One region of the Lysinibacillus sp. JK80 genome, then DNA from elsewhere that is predicted to be linked to it. Evidence: riboswitches for the same ligand, from Rfam matches in the RefSeq annotation. Region 1 holds a riboswitch; each other region holds the start of a gene.
What was found. A riboswitch is a leader RNA that binds a small molecule or an ion and turns the genes downstream of it on or off. The one in region 1 is predicted to bind cobalamin.

Region 1 (5,073 bases):
AATACCACGTATTTTTGAAAAAGTAGAAGCGCTACCACGCAATGCATCAGGCAAAATATTAAAACAAAATTTAAAGGGGCAAGAGGTGAGATAGCATGAAAGTATTACAACAAGAAGCAATGCGTACTACGAACTTTTTTACTGAAGATGACACGCTTCAAAAAATAGTAGAAATGATGTTAGATAAAGAGTTTTTATCCTATGCCCAACGAGAGTTAACAGATTTTGGTGAGCTATGTGCAGGTGATATTGATGCAAGGGCAAAGCATACAGATCGACAGGGTGAGCCTCGCCTTCAAAGATATGATGCCTATGGGGAAGAGATATCGGAGGTTTGGGTTAATGATGGCTATAAAAAAACGATTGAAGAGACATATAATACTGGGATTGTAGGCTATGTACACAAGCATATTCCGCAGCTAGGACACAAGGGGAATTATGTTTATAGCTTTGCACAAGGTTATTTGCTATCACATGCAGAGCCCGGTTTTTATTGTCCAGTAACATTGACAATGGCAACTGCCTATCTATTAGATCATTATGCAGATGAAGAGGTAAAGCAGCGTTTTTTACCACATGTGTGTGCAACAGGTGACACAGATTTATATGAAGGTGCGACCTTTTTAACAGAACGTCAAGGGGGCTCTGACGTAGGTGCAAATGTGGTGGAGGCGAGAAAGGATGGCACTGCTTATCGTCTATATGGTGAAAAATATTTTGCATCCAATGCGGGCATGTGTGGTGTAGCGATGGTATTAGCACGACTAGAAGGTGCGCCAGCAGGTTCCAAAGGCTTAACATTGTTTGCAGTTCCTTGGCGCAAAGAAGATGGAACAACAAATCATTTACGTATTCGCCGACTGAAAGATAAGCTAGGCGTTCGGGCAGTTCCCTCTGGTGAGGTAGAATTTGATGGTGCACTTGCCTATGTTGTAGGGGAGCAAAATAAAGGGATTTATTATATGCTAGAAGCACTAAATCTCTCTAGAATTTGTAATGCAGTCGCTTCAATTGGTATTATGCGTCGCGGCTTCTTAGAGGCAAAACATTATGTAAGCAATCGACATGCATTTGGCAAGCCCTTAACACAGTACCCTATGATTCAGGATACTTTAGGGAAATTTGCAGCTAAGTTGCACGTGGAAGTAGCGACAGTTTTTGATCTTATCCAATTATACGATAAAGTGACAAGTGGACAGGGAACTCAGCAAGATCTTATTATGAATCGTTTATATATTGCCATTATGAAAAAGGAAACAGCAGAGCAAGCTGTTCATTATGCTAGTGAGGCAATTGAATTACACGGAGGTAATGGCTATATAGAAGACTTTGTAACGCCCCGCTTATTAAGAGACGCCCAAGTGTTAACGGTGTGGGAGGGTACGGCTAATATTTTGGCCTTAGAACTCATTCGTTTAGTAGATAAGTTTCATGCTCATGAACTTTTTGTACAGGAGATGGAGGAACGATTAGACAAATTAGCTGACAGCTCACTAGTACAAATCGTTAAAGAACAATTGGCGAATATGTCTGTGAAACTGCAAATTTTTAGCGCTTTAGACGAGGCAACGAAAACTTTTGAAGCTAAGGGTATGGCGGAAAAAATGGCTCACCTTTATGAAAGTGTCATAGCGGTTGAGTGGGCACATAAATTTGGTGGGAAATATGAAAAACTAGCGGACGTTTATTTAGAACAGACATGGTCATTAAGAGAAATGGGTGCTCAAATGAAAACAGTCCAATACTTTTCTGAAATTGTATAATGGCCGGGGAGTCGTCTTGAATGGAGGCGACTTTTTTCATTTTCATGTATAATGAAATCAACTGAATATTATAAAGGTTCTTTACTTAAGTAAAGTGAAAAGGGAAATCGGTGTAATTCCGATGCGGTCCCGCCACTGTAAGTGTGAGTTTTTTCAAATGATGCCACTGAAGATTTCGGGAAGGCTTGAAAAATCGCAAGTAGCACTAGCCAGGAGACCTGCCTTTATAACGACATGACAACCTACGAGGATAGGGTGGTGGATTTTGTATCAGTTTTTTTGGTGCGATTTTGCCCCCTCATCGATCAAAGATGAGGGGTTTTATTTTGATGTAGAATAAAGCGAAATGTCGCACGGATCAACGAAGGAGGATTCACATGAAGAAATTTTGGAAAATAGGATTATCAGCATTTTTAGCAGTAGGCTTGCTAGCTGCTTGTGGGCAGGAAGCAAAAGATAACAAGCCATCTAACGAGCAGCAAACACAGCAAGAAACAGCACAGGTGGATGAAGCGACATTCCCAATGACGATAACAGATGCCCTTGGTAAGGACATTACACTTGAAGCACCTCCTGAGAAAATTGTTTCACTTATTCCGAGTAATACGGAAATCCTTTTTGGATTAGGTTTAAATGATGAAATAGTTGGTGTTACTGACAACGACGATTATCCGCCAGAGGCAACTGAGAAGGATAAGGTTGGCGGTATGGAATACAATATTGAAAAAATTATTGCCTTAAAACCAGATATCGTTTTTTCACACGAATCTAGCATGTCTCTTTCAGAAGAGGCTATTGCACAGCTTGAATCAGCAGGTTTAAAAGTATTTGTAGTAAGAAATGCACAAGACTTTAATGAAACATATGCAACAATTGAGCAACTTGGACGTGCTACAGGGAAATTACCAGAGGCAGAAAAAATTGTTGCGAATATGAAGGCAAAAGTAGAAGATGTTTTGTCTAAAGTCAAGGATGTTGAACCCAAAAAAGTGTTAGTTGAAGCATCAGATGAGCCAGATATTTATACAGCTGGTAATGGTACATTTATGAACGCGATGCTTGAGATGATCCATGCAAAGAATGTAGCTGTAGATGGTGATAATTGGTATAAAATTGATGCAGAACAAATTATCGCAAAAAATCCAGATGTCATCGTGGTGACATACCATTATGTACCAGATATTTTAACGAAAATACCAAAACGTGCGGGCTTTGATACGATTAATGCCGTAAAAAATAATGCGATTGTGCAGGTAGATGAAAGTACAACAAGTCGTCAAGGGCCACGTCTAGCAGAAGGTCTAGAAGAATTAGCCAAAGCAATCTATCCTGAGGTATTTAAGTGAAAAAAATAGCACTAGCCTATACACTAACATGTACGCTTCTTCTTATTAGCATCTGGTGTGGCGTAGCGATAGGCTCGGTTCATATTCCATTAGAAGTATTGTGGAATAAGGCGGTTGATGAAACAGCCGCCAATATCTTTTGGAAAATTCGTTTACCTCGTGTGTTATTAGCGGGACTAGTAGGCGCATCTCTAGCTATTGCTGGAGCAGCTTTCCAAGGTTTGTTAAAAAATCCATTAGCAGATCCATATACACTAGGGGTTTCATCAGGGGCTTCTGTTGGTGCTGTTTTAACGATCTTTTTTAGTATTTCTATACCTGTTGTCGGTTTGTATGCGCTGCCAACCTTCAGTATGATTGGTGCTATCATCACGATGGTAGTTGTTATGAGCTTTGCTAGACTCGTAGACCGCTCATTAAAAATGGAAACGTTGATATTAACAGGCGTTATTTTTAGTTCATTTTTAGGTTCCCTCATTTCATTAATGATTGCCTTATCTGGTGAAGAATTACGTCAGGTAATAGGCTGGCTACTTGGTTCTGTTTCGATGCGTGGTTGGCCATATGTCCAGATGATCATTCCATTTGTGATTGTAGGTTCAATAATGCTATGGACACAAAGACGAGAATTAAATGTCTTATTGTATGGTGAAGAGCGAGCAAAACATTTAGGTGTTAATGTAAAGCGTAGTAAATATTTGATATTAGCAGGGGGCTCCATGCTAACTGGGGCAGCTGTAGCAGTTTCTGGCACAATTGGCTTTGTAGGATTAGTGGTGCCGCATATGACAAGGATGATTTGGGGTTCTGATCATCGCCACTTATTACCATTATCTTTTTTCAATGGTGCAACATTACTCATTATTTGCGACTTAGTAGCACGAACAATCATTGTGCCAAGAGAGCTACCAATTGGTGTTATTACGGCATTTATTGGAGCACCTGTTTTCTCCTATATTTTTTATAAGCAGCGAAGAAGCAAGGGGGTACGGGCATGATTGTTGTTGAACATCTATCAGGTGGCTATGAAGATGTACCAATCGTCAGGGACATTAGTTTTACTGTTGAAAAAGGAAAAATTCTTGGCATTCTAGGGCCGAATGGTAGCGGGAAATCCACATTATTAAAAGTAATGAGTGGTATTTTACCAGCTACTGCTGGAACCGTTTCGATTGATGGACAAAATATTCTTTCTTATAATGCTCGTGCTTTGGCGAAAAAAATGGCTGTATTACCACAGCTTCATGCAAATGCTTTCTCGAACAGTGTGAGAGAGGCAGTTTCACTGGGGCGCTACCCGCATCAAACAGGCTTTTTCTCGAGTTGGTCTGAACAAGATGAGAAGGCAGTTCAACATGCAATGCTTCAAACAGGTGTAAAGCGATATGAGCATACACCGATGGAATTTTTATCTGGCGGTGAACAACAAAGAGTTTTTGTTGCACAGGCATTAGCTCAAACAGCTGAAATCTTACTGCTGGATGAACCAACGAATCATCTTGATATTGCACACCAACGTCAAATTTTAGATATGGTTCGGAAGGAAGCCATGGAGTGTGGTTTAACAGTCGTTATGGTACTACACGATATGAATTTAGCCTCTCTTTATTGTGATGAATTATTGCTGATGGAAAGCGGACAAATGAGAGCACTTGGTGCACCACATGAAGTATTAATTGCCTCCCAAATTGAAGAAGTTTATCAAGCACGGGTGACTACATATGCTCACCCTGAAATACCAAAACCTCAAATTACAATGATGCCCGCAGCTACAGACTATCAGCAGCGAGCTGTCATCAAAAAAGAGCACTTTACGATAACTGAACAATATATCCAACTTCAATCAGAGCTTCCTCTGAAGACCGTATCTTCTGCAGTTCATAACCCAGGTATTGGCTGGCATAATTGCTTATTAAATCGCTCAGTTCCTGGTGATTATGTCATTAGCGATGTGAAACGAGAAG
Region 2 (5,073 bases), 2.2 Mb from region 1:
GTAATGAGTGAAAGTCGTTCATCTCTCATGATGAGCGTTATGAGAAGTAGTCCAAGTGAAAATATCATTTTTTCTAGCGGATGAACGGACGCTAGCTTATTCAGATAGGCATACTTATCAATGAGTAACATAATGGTTAACCTTCTTTGTGTTTGCCACGCATATAGCCGATGAAGTAGCCAATAAAGCCAGCTCCTATAGCTGCCTGTAGCACGAATAATAAGCTTTCGATTTCACCACTTGGTGGCTCCCATAGACTTTCAAACCATGGTTCATATTCCGCATTAATTTCACCAATAGCTGCTTCTGCTTCTCCATCAGCACCACCAAATTCAGCACCTTTTTGTATGAATAAGGGAATGATGGCTAACAACACAACAATTGCTAATAACAATAAATTTTTTTCATTTGTTAATGTGCCTCCTTTGTTGAGAAAACACGTAACGTTTTTAATTCGCTAACATTGTATTTTTTCAAGAAATTCATCACAATGACCGTTAAAATTCCTTCACTCACTGCTAAAGGAATTTGAGTTAAGGCAAAAATACTTGCAAACTTTGTAAAGGATGCCATAAAGCCTCCAACCTCTGAAGGAAAGGCTAGTGCAAGTTGTACAGAAGTCACAATGTATGTACCTAAATCACCAAGCATAGCTGCAAAGAATATGGCTAGTGAAAATGACAACCCTACTTTTTGAGCCCCTTTAAAGACAAAGTAAGCAATAAAAGGACCAACAATAGCCATAGAAAAGGTATTAGCCCCTAAAGTTGTAATTCCTCCATGAGCTAATAATAAAGATTGAAATAATAAAACGATTGTTCCAATTACACTCATTGCTAGAGGGCCAAAGAGTACTGTCCCAAGTCCTACACCAGTTGGGTGAGAGCAACTACCTGTAACTGAAGGGATTTTTAGGGCGGATAGCACAAAGGCAAAGGCTCCTGAAAGCCCCAAAAGCATTTTTGTTTCAGGATTTTCATCAATGGTTTTTCGAATAGAACGCAATCCTAGAATGATAAATGGGATAGAGATCACCCACCAAAAAATAGCCCATTCGATTGGTAAAAAACCTTCCATGATATGCATGGCAAAGGCACGTTTTGGCACGATTAAAAAGGCCAGTAAAAAATAACTAAGTTTCCACCATGATAATTTCAAAAAGCTTTCCTCCTAACTAATTAATAGATTTTTAGAATATTGCGTGCGTAATTAAAAAAAGCACTTCTCCTTAGGTGGAAAAGTGCATAGCTAAAAAAGCAAATAACAGTCTCATCTGCTAAGCCGCACACCTATCCTCGTAGGTTGAAACGATCACTTATTTTTCGGCAGGTCTCCTGGCTCTAGTTCAATGCTTTATAGGTCTTCCCATCCGTTGGACAGTGACATATTCTATAAAGCTCCCTATTACAGTGGCGGGACCGCGCCGGGCTCAAACCGGCTTCCCTTTTAAGCAAAATGACAAGCACTTTGCACCGAAAAACATTCAAATTGTGAGATTTCACGACAAAGTGTAACATGAATTTCCATAAATATGCTATACCTTTTATGAAATTTTTTAAATTAAAGGTCAACAGTGAATATTCTGATAAAATTTTGTGCGCAAATTATATAGATTGTATAAATTTCATACCTAGTTCCATTCAAAATTGATAAATTTGTCATAAATTTTTAAAGAAATATTGAAATTTTAAAATAATAAGATATGATAAAGACAGTTTTCTATTTAAAATTCTAATAAAAATTTCATATAAAACGTCAATAAGTGCTCGAATAGCTCGAGATAATAGGGAAATTGGTGAAAATCCAATACAGCCCCCGCTACTGTAATAGCTGATGAAATCGCAAAGCCACTGGTACAAACTTGGGAAGGTGCGACAGTAAAATGAAGCTTAAGTCAGGAAACCTGCTTATTTGATTGTGCATGCAAACTTTTCGGAGGGAGAAGTTGAAGCGAAAGCGGGTACCTGTATTTCATTCTATTCGTTTTTATTTGGCTTCTACAAAACCTTTACTCTTCGTTATAGAGTAAAGGTTTTTCTTTTTCCAAAAAGCAAATGAGGGGAGACAGAAGATGACAACTTGGAATTTAGAGGGGATGAAAACACATCTCTTTATTTGCAATGGCAGTAGCTGCATGAAAAAGGATGGGGAGGAAATTACCTTAGCCATTCGAGATGAGATACAACGGCAAGCACTCGATCAGGAAATACATACGACAAGAACGCGCTGTAATGGACGCTGCAAGGATGCTTGTGTGGTAATCGCTTATCCTCAAGGAAACTGGTATCGTGTGCCATCAACAGAGCATGCTAGAACACTAGTACAAGATTTACATCATGAATCCTTATACAACGAACATGTCTTTACACTTCGTGAAGGTACATTACAGCGTACTGCTCAAACAACTGCCATTAAAGGGATCGAAAAGGTGAAAGAGGGGTAACAACATGGCGCAAAAAGGAAAAATTTTCGTAGTAGGCTTTGGACCTGGAGATTTTAAGCATATTACGACACGTGCAGTAGAGGCTTTACAACAAAGTGATATGATTATAGGCTATAAAACCTATGTAGAGCTGATTCAAGATTTAGTAAGTGCAAAATCGATTGTTAGTACAGGCATGACAGAAGAAGTGTCGCGTGCACAGGAAGCCGTTCGTCAAGCCGAAGCAGGGAGCATCGTCTCAGTAATTTCGAGTGGTGATGCAGGCGTCTATGGCATGGCAGGATTAGTCTATGAGGTGTTAATTGAGCTAGGCTGGACAGAAGCAACAGGAATTGAAGTTGAAATTGTTCCTGGGATTTCTGCGATTAATTCATGCGCTAGCATACTTGGTGCACCTATTATGCATGATGCTTGTACAATCAGTTTGAGTGACCATCTAACACCTTGGAATTTAATTGCAAAGCGTGTCGAGGCAGCTGCAATGGCGGACTTTGTCATTGCTTTATACAATCCTAAAAGTGGACGTCGAACAAGACAAATTGTCGAGGCTCAACGAATACTCTTAGAATATCGTTCGCCAGACACACCAGTTGGGCTTGTGAAAAGTGCCTATCGAGAACGTCAAGAAGTGACCATGACAACACTAGCAGAAATGCTAGAACATGATATTGGTATGTTGACAACTGTCATTATCGGGAATTCGTCAACATTTTTCTATGACAATAAGATGATTACGCCCCGCGGTTACCAACGTAAATATACCCTGGGTGAAGAGAAACAGCCATTACGTCCACATCAACGTTTACGCGAAGAAAATGAACCTTGGGCAATGAACCAAGAGACGGGAACAGCGCGAAATGACTTTACGGCTGACCCTAATGCAGGGCGCTTTAATAAACCCAGTATAGCCGCTACGCCAAAGCCGAAAAAAACAGCTCTTGAAATGGCTACAGCGGCACTTGCAATGGTAAAAGGGACAAGCGCAGTCAAAGTAACACCGAAGCTTGTACAGCAAAAAATAGAATCTATTTTTGAATTAGCAGTAAGTCCTGGTGTAGCCAATAAGTTTTTTACTCCCCAGCAAATGATGATGTTAGCGGAGGTCGTTGGGGATGAGGGGACGATGGAATACACACCAGATCATCAAATTCATTTGAAAATACCAACGACTGCCCCTGAACAGATCACAGAGAAATTACAGGAAGTAGGGTTTTTATTATCCCCGATTGGTGATGTGTTATCACTGAAGGCTTGTGATTTTTGCTACGGTGAAAAGGCTGATTCAATACCATATGCAGAGGAAATACAAGAAAAACTAGGCGGTATGTCCTTACCGAAGACATTAAATATTGGCTTTAATGGCTGTGGGATGGCCTGTTATCGGGCTGTATTTGATGATATTGGCATCGTCTACCGCAAAAGTAAATTTGATGTCTTTATTGGAGCAAAACCAGTCGGTCGTACAGCACACGCAGCACAGCCTGTTGTAGAAGGGCTGGAGCCTGAGCAGCTGATTCCACTCATTACAGATATTATTGAAGAATATAAAGCAAATGCTCATCCAAATGAACGCTTATTTAAATATTTTAAACGTGTGAAAAAAATACTGCATTTTACGTATCAAGATATGTCTTCCAAAATAAAAGTAGAGCCAGCTCCGTGCGGCGACTAGTAAGGAGTAGAGAGATGAAAGCTATTTTATTTGTCGGCCATGGGAGCCGTTTAGCAGCAGGAAATGATGAGGTTCGTACATTTATCGAACAAATGACACCGCGTATTGATGAACAATTTTTAGTGGAAACTTGTTTCCTTGAATTTGCTTCACCTAACATCGAAGAAGGTATTACAAACTGTGTGAAAAAGGGAGCTACAGAGGTACATGTAATTCCAATCATTTTACTGCATGCAGGCCATTCAAAACTGCATATTCCAGCGGAAATAGAGCATGCGCGTGAGCATTATCCAACAATTACCTTCACATATGGTCAAACAATTGGTATCCATGATGAAATCTTTGCCATTTTACAAGATCGCCTAGCTGAAATTGGCTTTAATTCAGAACAAGAGCAGGAAGACACAGCGATTTTATTGATTGCACGAGGTGGCAGTGATCCATCTGCTAATGGTGATTTTTATAAAATCACGCGACTTTTATGGGAAAAACTACCTGTGAAATACGTAGAAAGTGCTTTTATGGGTGTCACAGATCCACGAGTTGAAGAAGGAATTGAACGTTGTGTCAAACTAGGTGCAAAAAAAATCATCATGTTACCATACTTTTTATTCACAGGCATTTTGATGGAACGCATGCATGGCATGTGTGAGAAGTTTAATGAACTTTATCCAGATTGTGATATTCAAATTGCTAACTATTTTGGCTACCATGAACGGTTACAAAATGTTTTATTAGAGCGTATTGAACAGGCAATCAACGGTACATCAACAGGTATGCAAGATCTAGAAGATTATCGCGCCTATGCGGCAGTACATGGACATGCACATCACCATCACCATCATGATCACGATCATGGACATGCGCATCATCATCACGACCATCACGATCACGATCATGGTCATGACCATCATGACCATGACCATCATCATGAAGAGGAGCCGGTAAAATGATTTTC
Region 3 (5,073 bases), 1.7 Mb from region 1:
TGTCGAAGCTAGCATCCTTATCACAGGATCAGCTTCATTTTGTGGAAGTATTTTTAACCTGCCGAGGAAATATTAAAGAGGTTGAAAAGGAACTGGGGGTTTCGTATCCAACAGTTCGAGGCAAGCTAAATGATATTATTTCATCCCTTGGCTATGCTCAAAAGAAGAAAAATGAAGTAGATGAGAAAAAAATTGTAAGCATGCTTGAAAATGGCGAAATCACAACAGATGAAGCCATAAAGCTCTTAAAAGACGAATAGGGAGGAACGACCATGAAAGAGGAAATTACAAAAGTGTTAACGATGATTCAAGAGGGCAAAATTGATGCGGATAAAGGATCAGAGCTGATTCAAGTGCTACAACAGAAAGAAGAATCAGAGAATAAATTTGTGGAAAAAACAAAGTATTTAGATAAAACGTTAAAGGTCCGTGTTGTATCCACCGAAAATGATAATGTCACGGTAAATTTACCAATTAAACTTGTCAAAGCCGTATTGATGGCAGGACACAGCATCGCTGCAAGTATTCCGCAATCTGAAAAATACGTAAAAGATATCGACATCAATCTTCTTCTTGAAGCAATTGAAAATGAACTAGATGGACAAATTGTAGATATAAAATCAGCAAACGGAGATTCCGTTGCAGTCTTCATTGAGTAGAGGCGACGAATGATGCATGTAAAAGTGAAAGCAAAAGACGTTCGCTTTACCGTCCCTGTTCCCTATACTGTGCTAACCATTGTCCTCTCCATTTTAACTTCTAAATGGATTCAGCAACAAGCCAATAAGTGGACAAAGGCATACTTCGATAAAAAGAAAATAGACTTTACCTTTCCCCTCATCGACAAAGAAATGTTAAAGCCGATTATCAAGGAACTACAAAATTATAAAGGACTTGTGCTAGTCGATGTCAAAGCTCAGGACGGGACTGAGGTTAAGGTTAGACTATAATCCCAATGATAGAATGGTAAGAGCATGTTATGATAAAAGCATGCTCTTTATTAATGTAATGAGCATCATTTGAAATGGGTAAGAGATGATCATTATTTCAGGACTTACGATAGAGACAACTATTTTTCAATGGTACATAAAATAGAAGATTTCTTTAAACTCAAATTAGAATTCTAGATCCATTTTAATAGAAAATCACGTACATCGTTAAAAATAGATTTTTGATTTGGGTATAAGTGATTAGTGGTAATCTATTTGGAACTACATAATTAAAAATACTGAATAATCCAAAAATAAAGAAGTTTAGAATCTTGATTTACTTTTCATTTGAAGGATGGTACACTTAAAACTATTGAACAACAACTATATATTGTGTTCGTTTTACAAAGGTACTACTACATGTAGTTTAAAAGGGAAGTTCGGTACAATTCCGACGCTGTCCCCGCAACTGTGAAGCTGACGATGATTGCAACCACTGTGCATTTGCATGGGAAGGGAATCAGAGAATGAAGCAAAGCCAGGAGACCTGCCTTTATAAAACAAATTTATCATTTCTTCGGGGATTAAGAGATGGGAACGTCAGTATTTTTGGTATGTTAACGTTTCCATTTAGCCTATCTCTTTAGAGGAGATAGGCTTTTTTATTTTATGAAAAGAGGGATTTCTATGAAACTTTATACGAAAACAATTTGTCCAAAATGCCTATGGGTAAAATCTGAACTACAACGTGCAGGACTTGAAGCTGAAATTGTTAACATCGATCACGATGAACAAGCAAAGCAAACGATTATTGACGCAGGTTTTTTAAGTGTGCCTGTTTTAGAGATGAATGAAACTTTCATAGGAGATGTTCAGGAAATTGTTTCTCAAATTGAGTTGATTGCCCTATGATTGTTTACGCGAGTCGTACAGGTAATGTCCGAAATGTTGTATCCAAATTAAAGGCAGAATGTATCGAGCTCTCGGAAGAATTGCGATTGAACAAGCCATATCTCTTAATTACCTACACAGATGGTTTAGGTGACATTCCAGCAAAGGTACAACGTTTCTTAGAAAAAAACAGGGATTTTTGTAAAGGAGTAGTTGCCAGTGGTAATAGTAACTTCGGTCATCATGTATTTGGCGCTGCTGGTGAGAAAATCGCTGCTACCTATCATGTACCCTTAGTAAGGAAATTAGATTTACGAGGTAATCAAACGGATTACGAAGCAATACAAACGTTTTATGAAACGAGGGTAATGAGATGAAAACCTATTTAAAGCTTAATAATGACGTACTGAATCGTTATAGTACAACTGGATTACTTGAGTTAGAAAAGGACCGCGAAGCTACGCGCCGCTACTTTTTAGAGTATGTTAACGTACGTTTGCGTTATTTTATAGATATTGAGGAAAAAATACGCTATTTAGTTGATGAGGGCTACTATGAGAAAGCATTTATCGACATGTACGAAATGGAATTTATTAAGAAGCTGTACAAGAAAGCCTATGATTATAATTTCCGCTTTCCATCCTTTATGAGCGCAAGCAAATTTTACGATAGCTATGCTATGAAAAGTCGTGATGGGGAAGAAATCTTAGAAAAGTATGAGGATCGTATTGTCATTATTGCTTTGTATTTAGCTCAAGGCAACACGGCTCTAGCAGAACGCTCTGTCGAAGCAATGATGGAAGCCTATCAGCCTGCAACACCAACTGCTTTAAATAGTGGTAAGAAAGCACGTGGTGAATTAGTCAGCTGCTTTAAATTATCAATGGATGACTCCATGAATAGTATTGCTGAAAATATTGGCTATTGTTTAGAGCTATCACGCCTTGGTGGTGGAGTTGGGGTCAACTTAACTGATTTACGTCCATTAGGTGATCCAATTAAAGAGATATTAAATCGTGCAAGTGGTGTCATCCCAGTAGCGAAACTGTTAGAAAATTCTTTCAGTTATTCTAATCAGCTAGGGCAACGAAATGGCTCAGGTGTTGTCTATCTAAATATTTTCCATGCAGACATAGAAAATTTCATTTCATCAAAAAAACCAAATGCTGATGATAAAATTCGCCTCGCAACCCTTTCAACAGGGATTATTATACCTAGTATTTTCTTCGAACTGATGAAACGTGATAAGGATATTGTGTTGTTTAGCCCATATGATATTTTTAAAGAATATGGTAAACGTATGTCTGAAATTTCTATTTCAGACATGTACTACGAGCTACTTGATAACCCTAAAATTCGTAAAATTAAACGTTTAAATGCACGAAAGCTTTACACAGAGGTGAAAAAAGCACAATTTGAATCAGGCTATCCGTTTGAAATCTTTGATGATAATGTCAATAAGGTACATCCTTTAAAAAATATTGGACGTGTCAAAATGTCCAATTTATGTACAGAAATCTTACAAGTACAAGAGACAAGTATCATTACGGACCAGGATCAACCAAATGACTATGGATTAGATGTATCGTGTAACTTAGGTTCCATCGATATCCATGCAGCAAGTAAAGTCAAGGATTTCGGCGCATTAGTCGATACAGCCATGCACCTATTAACGAATGTATCGCAAATGACGCATATTAAGAATGTTCCGTCTGTTGCAAAAGCCAATCAATTAATGCATTCTGTAGGGCTTGGCTGTATGAACCTCCATGGGCATCTCGTGACAGAAGGCATCCTGTACGGCTCAAAAGATTCCATTGATTTCATGGATCACTTTATGGAAGCGATGAACTATTATTCTCTGAAATCTTCGATGGAAATGGCGAAAGAAAAAGCTGCAACCTTCTACCGATTTGAGGACAGTGATTATGCATCAGGTAGCTATTTTGACCAATATATCAATAAAACTGAAGAAGAACTATCGCCTGCTGTGTTGAAGGCGCTTGGCAATATTCCAATCATCACAAACAAGATGTGGGAAACGTTAAAGCAGGATGTAATGCAGTACGGTCTATTCCATTCCTATCGTTTGGCTATTGCACCAACTGGTAGTATTTCATATATTCGTAGCTGTACGGCTTCAATCGCACCATGTACAGAGCGCGTAGAGGTTCGTGATTACGCCGATAGTAGAACCATTTATCCAATGCCTCATTTAACAAATGACAATAGTCATTTATATGTGGAGGCGTATGATGTAAATCCGTATGATTTAATTGATTTATATGCAGCTTCTCAAAAGCACGTTGACCAAGGTATTTCCATGACGCTTTATGTAACGGACAATTGGACAACCGAACAATTGGCTAAAGTATACATTTATGCGTGGATAAAAGGCATTAAGTCTGTTTACTATGTTCGTCAACGATTACAAAGCTTAGAGGAGTGTGTAGCATGTCAAATATAATTTATGAGGCAGTCAATTGGAATAAGGCAACAAGTGAGCTTGCCCAAATATTTTGGGACCAGCAATGGAAGCAAATTTGGTTTCCAGAAGAAATTGCGGTCAGTAAAGATATTAAACAATGGAAAAGCTTTGAGCATCAGGACACATATAAAAAAGTATTTGCAGGATTAACCTTACTGGATACTGTACAAACAAATATCGGAATGAATCGTGTTGCTGCTTATACAGACGATTTACAGGAAAAGGCTGTCCTAACCGTTTTTGATGCATTCGAGGCGATACATGCCAAGTCCTATTCTTATATTTTCACAACGCTTTGTACAAACGAAGAAATCGACGAGCTATTTGAATGGGTCAAGAAAAATGAATTTCTACAGTATAAAGCCAATAAAATAGCAGACATTTATAATAGTATTGAAGAAGGCAATCCAGAGAGCTTATGGAAAGCGATGTTTTCATCCGTTATGCTTGAATCTTTCCTGTTTTATTCTGGCTTTTTCTATCCACTATACTTAGGAGGACAAGGCTTCCTACGAAACAGTGCCGAGATTATTTCACTCATCTTGCGCGATGAATCTATCCATGGGGTAGCAGTTGGATTTTTTGCTCAAAATTTATTCAAGCAATTTTCAAAGGAAAAGCAAGAAGAGCTACATTTATGGGGCTATGAGCTATTATTAGATTTATATCAAAATGAAATGAAGTATACAGATGATATTTATGCGGAAACAGGATTATCACCTGAAGTGCGAGCATATGTACGTTATAATGCTAATAAAGCTTTAA
Region 4 (5,073 bases), 1.7 Mb from region 1:
TCTTAGCAATATCGACAGCAAAAGGGTCGTGTGGCATTAAAATTGGCGCCAACAGTCCTAATAAGCCAGTAATGACAAGGAGGAATAGACTGATTAATCCTGTTAAGTTGCCACTTTTTGTTCGTACAAATTTCATTTTTAATCTCTCCTACCCTTCATCATTAGATGAGGGTCCAATAAACGATGCAATATATCTGTACATAAATTGGCAAGCACATAGATAACCGCAATAATTAACACATAGCATTGTACAACTGGATAATCCCTGTTCATAATGGATTCTATTAAGTACCTGCCGAGTCCGGGCCAGCTAAAAACCTGCTCCACAATCACGGCTCCACCTAAAAGATTGCCAAGGGTCATGCCTAGCAAGGAAGTCAAGGGAATAGCAGCATTTCGCAAAACATGACGGATAAGAATCACGGAGCTTTTTAATCCTCTTAGCCGTGCATATTGAACATATTGCTGCTGTAATTCTTCTAGGATGGTTGAACGGATAAGCTGAACGAATAATCCAATTGTTGGTAACGCCAGTGCGAAGGCGGGTAAAACTAAATGAGCAGGTGTGCCCTTCCCGTTTGTCGGAAAGAGTCCTAATTTTAAGCTAAATAAATAGAGTAATAGGAAACCTAACCAAAAGGCTGGAATCGACACACTCAATATGCTAAAGAATCGTATGATTTTATCGATGATGGTGTGCTTATACAATGCGCTTATTACTCCGAATGGAATACTTAGCCCTAAAATGAGGATAAACGCAGCAATAGCTAATTCAATGGTTGCGGGTAATTTCACGAATAGTTCATGTGCCACAGGTAATTTACTAACAAAAGATGTTCCAAAATCTAGCTGGATTACGCCCTTTCCCCATAGCAAATATTGAAGAAAAAACGACTTGTCTGTTCCCAGTTCCTCACGTAATGCCTGAATGGCTTCCTCTGTTGGCGCAACCCTTGCCAAACGTAGTATGACTTCAGCAGGCTCTACAGGAACAAAACGAATAAATACAAAGGTTAGGATGGAAACGCCTAATAAGACAAAGGGCAATGTTAAAATTCTTTTTAAACAAAAGATCCATGTTGATTCATACATGCTGTCACTTCCTACTCAATCCTATGATAAAGAGAGAGCTGTCTCTGCTAGACACACTCTCTCCTCCACTTTTATTTTTCTTTAGCCATTTGTGCATAAGGTATATCATATTCAGATGCACGTGGTGCAAAATCCTTTAGAGATGGTTGATAAATCACATTATTTGTTTCGTAAGAAATAGGGTAAAAGAGTGCCTGGTCATGAAACATCGTTAAAATATTCGTGTAAAGCTGCACGCGTTCCTGTTCATCTGTTCCTACTAATAATTGGTGAATTTTCGTATCGATTTCTTTGGCGTTTGCTAGGCCTAATTTCGCCTCGTACACACCACTAGCATTTGGTGTAGCTGATTCATTTGCAAAGCTATGTGGATCTGTAGGTGGTCCATTGGTACGCCAGAAATTAATATCCACCTGGTCATCCATCAATTTTTGAAGACCGACCATTACATCTGCCCCTTCTAAATTCAACTGAACGCCAATTTTTGCGAGTTCACCTTGCATTAATTCTGCCATTGGTTTTTGAATCGCATCGGATGCAATGTAAATCAAATCTAAAGACAACAGCTGTCCGTTTTTTGAACGAATTTTTTCACCCTTAGGTAATAACCACCCTGCCTCATCTAGCAATTGTTGGGCTTTTTCTGGATTGTATACAATAGGTGCTAAATCTATATTGGCATAAGGAATCGCATCCCAGAACAATGTGTTCGCTACTTTTTCCGTACCATGTGTAATACTGTCGACCATTTGTTCCTTATTAATAGCATATTGAATGGCTTGACGTACCTTTAGCTCAGATAATGGACCAGATTGTGTATTGAATAGCAGTGCTTTCGTAGATAAAGGCTCAGAGGTAGCAGTTTTGTATTTGCCACTGTCTTTTAAATACGTATAGTTATCTAAACTAATAATGCCACGCCCATAAATTAAATCTAATTCTTCGTTTTCAAATGCTAATGAAATAGATTCTGAGTCAGGAATAATTTTTACTTTTATTTGTTCAACTAGTGGTTTTTCTCCCCAATAGTTTTCATTGCGACTAAATAATGCATATTCGTCCTTTTTGTATTCAGTTAATACCCAAGGGCCTGTTCCAATCGGTGCTTTGATAGAATCTTGCGTCATATCATCCTTTGGGAATCCGTTATCCCCTAAAAAACGGAAAGGTCTGACGAAGGCAAGTTCGTTTAAGACTGGATAATAAGGCTCATCCAATTGCAGACGAATTGTAAAATCATCTACTTTTACAACCTCTTTCATGTGGTTAACCATGCCCATCCAAGAATGCATGTCTCGATTCGCTAAAACGGCGTCAAAGTTACGAATGACATTATCTGCATTAAATGCAGTGCCGTCTGAATATTTCACGTCTTTTCTTAGATGGAAAGTATACGAAGTTTTATCCTCAGAGATGTCCCAGCTTTCGGCGAGCTTAGGCGTAACAGTACCATCATCATTGTATTCCACCAAGGATTCATAAACCATTGCTTGGGCAGTCATTTGATTCGGTAAATATGTATGAGGATTCAATGGACCGACATCTAATGGCCAGCCAATCGTTATTATTTTTTCATCTGTTTGGTTTGCTGAGGTCTTTTCCTTTTCTTCATCCGTGCCTGTACAGCCAGCAAGTAAACTGAACGTCAGGACAAGCAGGAAAGGAAGTAAATACTTTGTCAATCTCATTTTCTGTCTCCTATCTCTATTCGTAGTACAAATACATCTACTTGTTGAAGAAGAGAAGGCATAAAAAAACCTTATTCTAAAAAAGAATAAGGACAGAAAAACCCACGATGAGCAAGTCTCCATCCATCTCCCTATCTTTCGTAGATCATCAATGAATCTTCTTACAAGCAGGCATTCTGGCTCATGAATCATCATTTTGTTTCACCTTCCCAAGTACTCACTCAGTGGTATTTGAAACAAAACTCCTCATTTACAGCTGCGGGACAGCATGGGATTTTCACCCATTTTCCTTTTAATTGAATGAAAGACGATTTCACTCAAACTTGTAATGATTGCTATGAAATTAGTAATAAACATAACATGCTCGCATGTTCACGTCAATTTTACTTTCTGAAGATAATATATATATCGACGTAACATATAAAGACTAGGGATTTACCCTAGTCTTCGTTATTGGAGAGTAGATGTGGTAGATTAAAAATCATTTCGTTAGCTTGATGTAGATTGCTGTACAGCTTGACGCAACGTTTTAGTAGCAGCAACCATATTCGCTAAAGCTGCAACGGTTTCATCTTCTTTTCTCGTTTTTAAGCCACAATCTGGATTCACCCAGAATTGATAACGGTCCAGCACCTGTAGACTATCTTTCATAATAGCGAGCATTTCATCCTCGCTTGGTACACGAGGGCTATGAATATCATAGACGCCTAAGCCAATTCCTTTTTTATAGGGCTGTGCTTGTAGTGAGGTAATAAGTTCCCCATGACTTCGTGATGTTTCTATGGAAATCACATCTGCATCTAGTGCGCTAATTGGTTCGATGAAATCATTAAACTCGCAGTAACACATATGTGTATGGATTTGTGTTTCATCTTTGACACTAGATGTCGCAAGCTTAAAGGAATTGACAGCCCACTCTAAGTAAGCCCCCCATTCCTCCTTTCTAAGCGGTAAACCTTCTCTTAACGCTGGCTCGTCCACTTGAATAATTGATATACCTGCGTTTTCTAGTGCTTCCACCTCTTTACGGAGTGCTAATGCAATTTGATAAGCGACATCTTTACGGGACAAATCATCTCGCACAAAGGACCAATTTAATATTGTTACTGGCCCTGTCAGCATGCCTTTTACAAATCGCTTCGTTAGGCTTTGGGCATAGGCGGATTCTTTTACGGTAATTGGTGAAGCCCATGCAACATCTCCATAAATGATCGGAGGCTTCACACAGCGTGATCCATATGAAACAACCCACGCTTTCTCTGTAAAGGCAAAGCCAGTCAGCTTTTCACCGAAATATTCGACCATATCTGTACGCTCAAATTCACCATGAACAAGTACATCGATATCTAATTCCTCTTGTATGGAGATCCAGCGCTTTGTTTCGTCTTCTAAAAATGTTTCATAGGCTTCATTCGATAATTGTTTCTTTCGCCACGCATTACGATTTCTTTTCACTTCATCTGATTGCGGGAAGCTACCGATTGTAGTTGTTGGAAACAGCGGTAATCCTAAGGCTTGTTGTTGGATCGTTTGTCGCTTCGTAAAATTACTGTGTCGTTCAAAATCTTGCTTTGTCACAGTTTGAACGGCTTGATGAATTAACTTATTTTGGCGGATTGGATGATTTTTTAGAGCCTCAATCGCCTTCATACTTTCTGAAAAATTATGTTGTAAGGAACCATCTTTATCTCGTCTATATTTAGTCAGCCCCGTGATTTCTACGATTTTCTCATCTGCGAAGGCCAGAGACTGCTTTAAAACAGGGTCAAGTTCATTTTCAAGAGAGGTTGTGATTGGAACGTGCTGTAGGTTACTTGATGGTTGAATCCATAGTTCAGCCGCATGACTTAGCTGTTCAATGGCTTGAATCGTCGCATTGACCTCCGCCAGGTTTGAACGCCAAATATCACGGCCATTCACTACCCCTATTCCTAATACTTTATCCTGCGGGAAACCAAATTGACGAAGTGACGCCATATTTCCTTTATAGCCATGAACAAAGTCCAAACCGAATCCTTGAACAGGCAATGTACTTAATGCTTCATAGGCACTTAAAGCTTCGAAATAAGTCTGTAGCATTATTTTAGCCTCAGGAACGGCAGTGGCTAACTGGTCATACATTTCTTTCACCAGCTTTATCTCTGCTGGATCAAGTGTTAAGACGAGGGATGGCTCTTCTAGCTGAATCCAAGTGGCACCTGCATCCACTAATTCTTTTAATACCTGCGTATAGAGTGGTAATAAAGCTAATAAGTACTCAATCTGTGTTAATTTGTTGTAGCCTTTCGTTAAC

Region 2: it holds a riboswitch for cobalamin, as region 1 does, so the genes downstream of both, HXV90_RS01710 ((2Fe-2S) ferredoxin domain-containing protein) here and HXV90_RS12785 (ABC transporter substrate-binding protein) in region 1, are expected to answer to the same signal.
Region 3: it holds a riboswitch for cobalamin, as region 1 does, so the genes downstream of both, HXV90_RS04160 (glutaredoxin family protein) here and HXV90_RS12785 (ABC transporter substrate-binding protein) in region 1, are expected to answer to the same signal.
Region 4: it holds a riboswitch for cobalamin, as region 1 does, so the genes downstream of both, nikA (nickel ABC transporter substrate-binding protein) here and HXV90_RS12785 (ABC transporter substrate-binding protein) in region 1, are expected to answer to the same signal.

The regions. Positions count from the first base shown of each region.
Region 1 is NZ_CP058997.1:2,498,885-2,503,957, reverse strand. Features, by position in the region: gene HXV90_RS12795 (class I adenylate-forming enzyme family protein) at 1-94, shown strand, start outside; gene HXV90_RS12790 (acyl-CoA dehydrogenase family protein) at 96-1,763, shown strand; cobalamin riboswitch at 1,821-2,003, shown strand; gene HXV90_RS12785 (ABC transporter substrate-binding protein) at 2,141-3,109, shown strand; gene HXV90_RS12780 (FecCD family ABC transporter permease) at 3,106-4,107, shown strand; gene HXV90_RS12775 (adenosylcobinamide amidohydrolase) at 4,104-5,073, shown strand, end outside.
Region 2 is NZ_CP058997.1:334,765-339,837, forward strand. Features, by position in the region: gene cbiQ (cobalt ECF transporter T component CbiQ) at 1-131, opposite strand, end outside; gene HXV90_RS01700 (energy-coupling factor ABC transporter substrate-binding protein) at 137-394, opposite strand; gene HXV90_RS01705 (energy-coupling factor ABC transporter permease) at 412-1,158, opposite strand; cobalamin riboswitch at 1,308-1,492, opposite strand; cobalamin riboswitch at 1,744-1,925, shown strand; gene HXV90_RS01710 ((2Fe-2S) ferredoxin domain-containing protein) at 2,072-2,443, shown strand; gene cobJ (precorrin-3B C(17)-methyltransferase) at 2,448-4,115, shown strand; gene HXV90_RS01720 (sirohydrochlorin chelatase) at 4,130-5,068, shown strand; gene cobK (precorrin-6A reductase) at 5,065-5,073, shown strand, end outside.
Region 3 is NZ_CP058997.1:787,230-792,302, reverse strand. Features, by position in the region: gene HXV90_RS04175 (DUF2089 domain-containing protein) at 1-260, shown strand, start outside; gene HXV90_RS04170 (SHOCT-like domain-containing protein) at 273-659, shown strand; gene HXV90_RS04165 (hypothetical protein) at 669-950, shown strand; cobalamin riboswitch at 1,321-1,498, shown strand; gene HXV90_RS04160 (glutaredoxin family protein) at 1,617-1,841, shown strand; gene nrdI (class Ib ribonucleoside-diphosphate reductase assembly flavoprotein NrdI) at 1,838-2,197, shown strand; gene nrdE (class 1b ribonucleoside-diphosphate reductase subunit alpha) at 2,194-4,287, shown strand; gene nrdF (class 1b ribonucleoside-diphosphate reductase subunit beta) at 4,275-5,073, shown strand, end outside.
Region 4 is NZ_CP058997.1:794,873-799,945, forward strand. Features, by position in the region: gene HXV90_RS04190 (ABC transporter permease subunit) at 1-136, opposite strand, end outside; gene nikB (nickel ABC transporter permease) at 139-1,092, opposite strand; gene nikA (nickel ABC transporter substrate-binding protein) at 1,164-2,780, opposite strand; cobalamin riboswitch at 2,930-3,122, opposite strand; gene metE (5-methyltetrahydropteroyltriglutamate--homocysteine S-methyltransferase) at 3,270-5,073, opposite strand, start outside.